Regions from separate parts of the Flagellimonas marinaquae genome, predicted to be linked through region 1. Evidence: riboswitches for the same ligand, from Rfam matches in the RefSeq annotation. Region 1 holds a riboswitch; the other holds the start of a gene.
What was found. Region 1 has a riboswitch for thiamine pyrophosphate ahead of MJO53_RS05520 (TonB-dependent receptor). Riboswitches for the same ligand answer to the same signal wherever they lie in the genome.
Positions count from the first base shown of each region.

Region 2: it holds a riboswitch for thiamine pyrophosphate, as region 1 does, so the genes downstream of both, pnuC (nicotinamide riboside transporter PnuC) here and MJO53_RS05520 (TonB-dependent receptor) in region 1, are expected to answer to the same signal.

Region 1 is NZ_CP092415.1:1,215,551-1,219,944, forward strand. Features, by position in the region: gene MJO53_RS05520 (TonB-dependent receptor) at 1-2,053, opposite strand, end outside; TPP riboswitch at 2,138-2,231, opposite strand; gene MJO53_RS05525 (DUF4301 family protein) at 2,768-4,303, opposite strand; gene MJO53_RS05530 (AAA family ATPase) at 4,284-4,394, opposite strand, start outside.
Region 2 is NZ_CP092415.1:2,732,915-2,737,308, forward strand. Features, by position in the region: gene MJO53_RS12255 (LysR family transcriptional regulator) at 1-743, opposite strand, end outside; gene MJO53_RS12260 (acyl-CoA dehydrogenase) at 1,043-2,071, opposite strand; gene pnuC (nicotinamide riboside transporter PnuC) at 2,043-2,642, opposite strand; TPP riboswitch at 2,695-2,798, opposite strand; gene MJO53_RS12270 (RNA polymerase sigma-70 factor) at 3,196-3,798, shown strand; gene MJO53_RS12275 (FecR family protein) at 4,008-4,394, shown strand, end outside.

The DNA.
Region 1 (4,394 bases):
TGTACTGCACATTCAAATCCGTTTGTGAATAGCTATCCAGTACAGAATTGTCCGAATCGATATTGCCCATGTACTGTTTGCCCACAAATTTTGACAGAATGGACAATTGAAAATCTTGATCTGGCGAATACGTGATAATGTTCCCTGCAATCAATTTGGGAGAATAGGCAATATTTGTATTCCCTAAATTTTGAAGCTCACCATCTCTTTCAAAATAAAAATCGAGGTTACGGTTATCGCTCAAGGCGATGTTGGGCCTCCAAGTAAAGACATTGGACAAATTGACGGAAGCATCGATTTCGAGTCCCAACCTATAACTATCGCCCACATTGGAACGTAATGGTGCTCCAACGTCGTTCAATTCACCGGTAAGCACCAACTGATCTTTGTAACGCATATAATATACATTGGTGTTTACTTGAAAACTAGGGGAAACGTATCGCCATCCTAGCTCAAAATCGTTCAATTTTTCCGGTTTTGGACTTCCACTTTCGTAATCATTTCGGTTGGGCTCACGATTGGCCCTGGCGTAGGATAGATAAAAGTTATGGTTCCGATTCAAATCGAAAGTTACACCCGCTTTTGGGTTAAAAAAATTAAAGGTATCGTCCACCAATCCTGTATCCTCCCCATTGGCCTCGTAAGATACGCCACGATATTGTAGATCGCCGAACAAAGACCATTGGTCCGTTAACTGGTAATTGGCTTTGGTATAGAAGTTCAGATCGGTTTTTGTGGAGGAATCATCATAATACCTATCCCTAATTTCGGTGCTACCGGCGTATTCGGCCCAGATAATCTCTCCGAAATGGTCTCCTTTGTACTCGTTGTATCCACCTCCAACAATAAGTTGCAGACCATTATTTTTATATGTCGCGGAAAAAATACCTCCATAAAAATCATTGTCCAACCATCGTCGACGAATCAAATCGGTGGTTTCCACCAAATCTCCATTTACACTGATGGGCTCCAATCCATAGGTAGCAAAATCATCGTCTTCCCTAAATTGTTCAAAATAGCCTCTTCCCCGAGTATAATGTACGGCAAAATGGGTGTTCCAAGAAGCGTTCCATGTTTCGTACCAATGCAACTGAAAATGATCTTGTTTGTAATTATCCACTTCTTTGTCGTAGTATTGGGTGGTGCCGTTGTCGTCCGTATATTCTCCTGCGGAATTATAGGTACGGTCGTCCCTTAACTGTTCTGCGGTGATGCCGTTCCAAGCTTGGTAGGTGATTTCATGCCCTCCAAAAAGCAAGGCTTTTACCAGGGTGTTTTCATTTTTATATGCCCCTTGTAAAAAATAACCGTCCAGTTCTGATGATGCACGGTCCACATAGCCATCCGAAGTTATCCTGGACAACCTTCCGGAGAATTCAAAATGGTCGTTCAACAGTCCGGTACTGAACTTAACATTGTTCCGTAAAGTACTAAAGCTGCCCACAGAAGACGAGATCCTTGCGTATCCTTCTTCGGAAAATGCGTCGGTAAGCAGGTTTAAACTTGCTCCAAAGGCACCGGCGCCGTTGGAAGATGTTCCCACTCCACGCTGCAATTGCAAGTTTTGTGTTGAAGAAGCGAAATCGGGCATGTTCACCCAAAAGCTACCATGCGATTCGGCATCGTTGTAAGGTATACCATTAATGGTAACGTTTACCCTTGTGGCATCGCTGCCACGTACCCGAATGCTCGTGTAGCCCACGCCGGCCCCTGCATCCGATGTAGTTACCACAGCGGGCATAAAATTCATTAGAATCGGGATATCCTGCCCCAGATTCCGCGGTGCGAGTTCCACTTTGTCCAATTCGGAAAATGTAATGGGAAATTCCTTGGTTGCCCTCACACCCTGTACCAAGACTTCGTCCAGAGTCACTTTTTTGCCTTCCAATGTGTCGATTTCTTCTTGTGCACTTACAGAAAATGCCAAGCCGAATAGGGCTAAAGTGGACAACAAAAATTTAATGCGATAACGGTTTCTTTTCTTTGTCTGTCGCACTGAACCGCTTTTTAGTGCTGCGGCCTTGCACTGCATAATTGAATAAAGGGTTTTCATTCGTAAAATTGCTACGAATAAAAGGGGTCATTATTCTTTGTTAATAATTGATTTTTGTTTCTGATGAAACATAGAAATTCCAAGATGCGCGATCTGCGCATTCCCTTGGCGGCATTACCCGCCCAGGTTCATTGGGTATAATCTCAGCCTTTTGGTAAAAGCACCCCTTTGAGATGCGGCAAATGTAAGATGTTGTGATGATTTTTAAAAACGAATTGCAAGAAAACCGTTTACCCACAAATAAAAAAGACCGCCGAAGCAGTCTCTTTCACTTTGCGTGATCACAATCGCTTGGAAAAGCTATCTATAATCTGGCAAATGGACAATACATGGATAGTGTTTATATAGCATCACCCTAATTTTTAATATCCTCGTCTCTTTTTCTGTTCTGCAGATAAATTATCAATACGTATAGAGCCAATCCCAAAGAGATCAAATCCATAATAAGCACAATTTTGCTAAACATAGTATTAAGTATAGTGTTCTGTAATTTGGGCCTGATCTTAAAGAAAGCCGCACAATATGCACGGCTTCTTAACAAACCAATCAACCAACTTTAAATAACCCTTTCGGATTATCTCAATTCAATTCTATCACCGAAAATAATTTCGTGTTTACTTATAAGACACAGCTTTTGTTCATTGGTCACTTTCAAAAACAAAAAAACCCATTACATAAAATGCAATGGGCTCGAACTTATTGAAACATATTGTTTTACACCTGATGCGTAGGCTTTAAAAGATCGTTCACGGTTTTTACCGGATTAAATGTAACCAAGGGCACCTCCACAAAAATGGTGTTCCAAAATGCCATTGCTCCATTCCACAGACCTGGAAGCTCGAGTGCCTTGAGCTCTTTTCCTTCTTTGGTTTTTTCTGTTATAAAACCTTGTTTATGATCTACAAAATCCAAAAGATTATATTTTTCTCCTTTGTAATTACGCACACCACAAACCAAATCCACAGGGTTAAAATGTGTGGAGTTTTGTAAAATGGCAGCTTGTTGTCTATTGTTTTGATCTATCTGTGCGGATTCAATAATTTGAAGCGATATATTTCCTTCATTATCTTTTATCCAAAATGGACCTCCTCCAGGTTCTCCTTCGTTCTTCACCATTCCGCATACACGGATGGGACGATCGATCCTATCCTTTAAAATTGATTTTTGCTCCGCTACACTAAAATCATCGTAATTTCCGGGCATACGAACATTTAGGTCTTTCTCCAAAAATGCCTTGATCTCATCGGCTTTTTCAAAAGATACTTCACCCTCCAACAGTTTGGCATACGCAAAGGCTTTGTCCTGCACTTTCTTAAGGACTCCTGCCAACATTTTTTTGCTATTGGCCACGGTTTCGAGATTCTTATCGATAACAACGTTGTCTATGTTTTTAATAAAGACTATGTCGGCATCTTGATCATTCAAGTTTTCAATAAGTGCTCCGTGCCCACCTGGACGAAACAAGATAGAACCATCATTATTTTTAAAGGGCTTGTTGTCCATATCCACGGCAATGGTATCGGTAGATGGTTTTTGATTTGAGTACGAGATATTAAAACTGGTGTCCGTTTTTTCTGAAATTTTTGGCCCCACCTGTGCTTCTTCTTCGGCAAACATGGCATCGTGCTGTTCGGATACGGTAAAATGGAGATTTGCCCTGCCTTTGGTTTTTGCGTAAAGTACGGCCTCTTTTAAATGTTCCTCAAAAGGTGTTGCCGCACCAGTTTCATACTGATGGAATGGCAACAATCCTTTGGGATAAAATCCATAATTAAGTCCACTTTCCATCAACATTTCCTTTACAAAAAGAAAAGCTTCTTCGTCTCCATTGGATGCTTTTCCCTTGATCCTGGTCATAATCCGGTCATAAAACGGAAAACTGGATAGGTTATCCGTAAACTTTTTGACATCGGTATCCCCTGTTCTATCGATATAATCGGAGAGTTTTTCTTTTGATGGATCGTAACTGTCCAAAAAGTTGAACATGGCCTTGAACATTCTGGATGCCGCGCCCGAAGCGGGCACAAACTTTAAAAGGTCCAGTTCTGAGCGATGGTCTTCAAAATACTGCAGAAGATCTAACTGTTCTTTCTCGGAAAATCGAAGTATGCCATTGCCCACTACAGCTGCTTGCGATAACTGCACAAAGGGAATCCCATCTTTAAATGTTTGTATCTGATTTTCTACTTTTTCTTTGGATATTCCTTTGGAATCCAGTTGTTCCAAGTCTTTAGGACTTAATTCGATCATGTTTTTGGAGTAGTTTATCTATATGTTCAATTGCTGTTTTAAGCCTTGATGCTTTATCACCCCTTAATTTAATGAATTTCCTATTATTCTG
Region 2 (4,394 bases), 1.5 Mb from region 1:
TCTTGAATAATTGAATGTATTGAAACCAGGGCAAAATCTTGGGAGTTGTAGAGGTAATTCTTTATAGCTTCAGTGCTGTTCAAGACAACAACTGTGTTTAGGCTTTCAATCTTTTCATTGGAAAGAAAGTTATCTATTATCTTTTTGGTCCCAGAGCCCTTCTCGCGTTCTATTATCGGGATATTTTTTAATTCTTCAAGACTGATACTACTTTTTTTAAACGAGTTATTTGCTGCATTGGTGACCAGAACAATTTCATCTTTAATTAATTTTTTAAATTCTAGTTTGGGATTTGAAATGATACCTTCTGTGATTCCGAAATCGATTTGCTCATTCATGATCAGCTTTTCTATGTTTTCGGAATTATCGCTGGTAATGTTGAAAGTTGTTTCAGGGAATTGAACTCTGATCTTTGCGATTATTTTTGGAATTATATAATTGGAAAAGGTTGTACTCACCCCGAATGAGATCGATCTTGGAAAAGGCTCGTTTTTAGTAATGAATTGCTCTTCCATTTCTGAATAAATAGATAGTATTTTGTTCACATAAACCAGAAATGACCTTCCTTCCTTTGTTAATTCAATAGAACTTCTTTTACGGACAAAAAAGGTGGTTTTATATTCTTCTTCCAAGGATTTAATGGTTTTGGACACTGCCGGTTGCGAAATATGAAGATGTTCGGCAGCCTTGGTAAAGTTTAACTGATTGGCTACAGTTTTAAATATGTGCAATTTGGTTCTCATTCGGCTTTTTCAAAGGTATCCAGAATCTTGTTATGCCTCCGGCTTGTTAAAAAAAATCCCTGTCGACAGTCGATCATTAATAGATGTACAACCAGAAGAGAATGGGAAATTGGGGGAGAACTAACATTTTTAGGAAAATAAACATTAAAATCGAGACCAAGATAAAAACTTTACGAACCATTGGTGTATTGATCAATGTCCAAGGATTGAGATTTGTGTGGTGAAAAAATCAAAAGAAATGCTATGGTTTTGCCAATTACATTGGTTTAGGAGTTTCCAAACAACCATTCTAGTGGTGGTTAAAGTTTGCCTAGCAGACTAAAGTTATGATGTTGTGTGGCGGTGTAGAAATCATTGAAAATATGGTTCAACGGGTGTCCAATGCTGCATGCACGTATGCCCAATGTGGTGTAGGCCTTTATAAATTTATCACTAAGACGCTGGACCAGTTCGGTGGCTTCTTGGTGGAGACCCAAGGCAAAAGGTTCTGTTATTTTGTCGGAGTTGGTTACCATCTTATGGACTTTCACAGCATACCTGTGGCATATCCTGTTACTTTTTAGGATTATCTGTTGGAACTCATCCAACAAATGATTGGGGACATTACTTTTAAGGGATTCGCTCAAAAAATGTTCTGCCATACCTATATAGTTGACCCATAGGGTCAAATCTGCAAAGACCGTAAAGGGCGTCCTAAAAATGGAGTGAGGCAAGCGTAGTCGATCATATGTAAAGCTATATTTTTCATCAATCAATATGGAGTCAACGCTAAAGGAATGGGTAGCCGTGGCCCGAAGCCCGATGGTATTCCAATCTTTGATAATTGCAACATCCTGCCTGTTCAACAAAAAGGATCGAATTATTGGTGCCCCATCCTTACAAAGAACATCCTTGCCCTCTTTCTGAACTTTTGCGTTCAAAGTAAAATGAGTCAAATATGGTGCCCCCGTCGCATATTTCCATGTTCCGTTAAGTACGTAGTTATTGCCATTTATTTGAGCAGTTCCTGTAGCTCCGCCACTCCCACCAAAACAGATAGGCGTGGTCGATTTGTTGAAGATCGTTTCGGCCACATCGTGGTTCAGGTTTCCGATAAAAAAATTGGCTCCGCTGCAAAGGGTTACCGTCCAACCCAAACTACCATTGGCCCTAGCCAATGATTGGAGCATTTTTAACCCATTGGGCAAGGACATTTCCAGCCCGCCAAATGATTTGGGCACCCAAATGTTCCATAGGTTGTTCTTGCCTATCCACTCCAGAACGTGTGGGGAGAGTTCATCTCCGAAACAATGCATTTCTTCAAGCTCTTGCAAATCTGTTACTTTCATCTTTCTCTAAAATTCGTTTCCATTTAAGGTACCCCGATATGGCCACTGCGAACAAAAATGCAGTAAGTCCGGCATAGATATACAATTCCTTATAGATCAATAGGGGTATGGATATAATATTGCTAATGTTGAGATATATCCAATTTTCTATTTTTCGTTTGGCCATCAACCACATCCCCGACCAGGCAAAAGCGACAACAATGGCATCCCAAAAAGGTACATCCGAATCGGTATGCTGGCTCAACCAGTAGGCCATTATCGCAAAACACCCCATGGCAATGCCTATTGCAATGCTATGTTCTTTGCGATTGGAACTGGAAATAGGGGTTTCCATTGCCTTTTTGCCCAGTTTCCAATAAAACCACCCATAAATGCTCATGATCAAATAATAGAGGTTCAAAAGTATGTCTGCATATAATCTGGATTGGTACAGGACCCAGATACTGATAAGAATGGCAACAATGCCAAAAAGATAATTGTGAACATTGTTTTGCCGGGCCAAAAGCACTTGTACCACGCCAAAACCGGTGCCCAGCCATTGCAATAACACTATTTCGGAGAAAAGTTCCATTTTTTTGGGTTTACTTTTAAAATGAGGTGCCCAAAAAACGGAATACAAGTCAAAACTGACCTTGCCGTACTCCCTACGCCAGCATTACCTGGATCAGGTGCGAAGCATTTGCTTCCGGGTATAATCTCAGCCCAAAGTAGGCACCCCATGATACTGCGAAGATATCATTATTTATGGTCCAATTAAAAATCAATTTCGGGCAAATGCAGGAAAAGCTATCGTTGTTGTTGGATTTGGACGTTCACCATCAGCCTATTTCACAGAGACTAGGAAAATTATACTTTAACTTAGGTGTACCATTCGTAATTATGGTTAGGCCATTAAACTATATATGGCAAGCTTGATAAGCAAATCCAATCTGTATAGTTGTTTTTATTTTTTGAGCAGGCTTACGTTAAATTAAAGTATGTAGTATAGTTTAATGTAATCCTTCATGAAATTTGATGAAAAAATAAATATATTTAATGTTTTTTTGGAAAAAGCTGAATGTTTTCTTGTTTTTTGTCCTTGAAAAGAAAACTGGATTCACGAAAGAATTTTAAATGCGCCAGATTTGGATTCAAAAGCTTCACATGATAACGACAGATTATTGGTTGAACTACTAATAAGGGGAAACGAGAAAGCCTTCCATGCTCTGTATCAAAAATACCATAGGGGACTGCACGCGTTTGCATTAGGATTGGTCAAATCCAAAGAAATGGCCGATGAAATTTTACAAGAAGTTTTTATGTCTGTTTGGGTCAATTGCGAAATCTTGAATCCAGATCGTTCTTTTAAGTCTTACATATTTACAATTGCAAAGAACAAATCGTTGAATTTTTTACAGAAAGCAGCCACTTCGAATAAATTACGGGACGAGATTTTTTACAAGAGCCAGCTTGCACGGAACGATGTCGAGGATTATTTGATCAATGCTGAATATGCGGAATTGCGAGAAAAGGCCATTGGCAATTTGCCCGCTAAGCGACAACTTATTTTCAAGATGTCCAGGGAAAAAGGTATGAGTTACGATGATATAAGCAGGGAACTTGGGATTTCTATTAGTACCGTTAAAAACCAAATGAGCAAGGCATTGTCGGATATTAAAGAGTACCTTAACACACATCCGGATATCTCCCTATGTGTTCTCATCGCAATAAATTTATCTTTAGATTGAATGTCTTTTGGTGATTTTAGACGGTTTGTTCATATAGCTTCAGCATCCTATTCAATTAAATTTCAACTTTTTTTAATTTATTAATACTCAGAAAATCAAACTATTAATTTTGATTTTAAATTAATATTAAAAAAACTTTAAGTTAAGAGTAGTACAAAAGTGAAGCTCAACTGTATTATTAAGAACAACGTCGATAAAACCAATATTTGATGAATTCCCAAAAACGATTTGAACAACTGATCAATAAGTTTGTGCAAAATCGATGCAGTAAAACGGAGTCTGAAGAGCTGATTCGTTTTTTACAACAAAAGGATGCCGATTTGCAATTGCCATCCGAAGATACTGTGCTGTCGTTGTTGGATTCATCGAACACCATAGATGAGGCCAAGTCCAACGAAATTTATCAAAGGATTTTAGAAGTTAAAACTGGACAAAGCAAAAGGCGATCCATTCCCAAGTATTGGACAAGTGTTGCGGCTTCGATCGTTGTTCTTATTTCGTTGGGAATTTACTTTATGGCCACAACATCCGAACCTCAAATACATACTTTGGAAAAGTTGGTCAATCAAGAACACATTATATTGGAGATGGAGGAC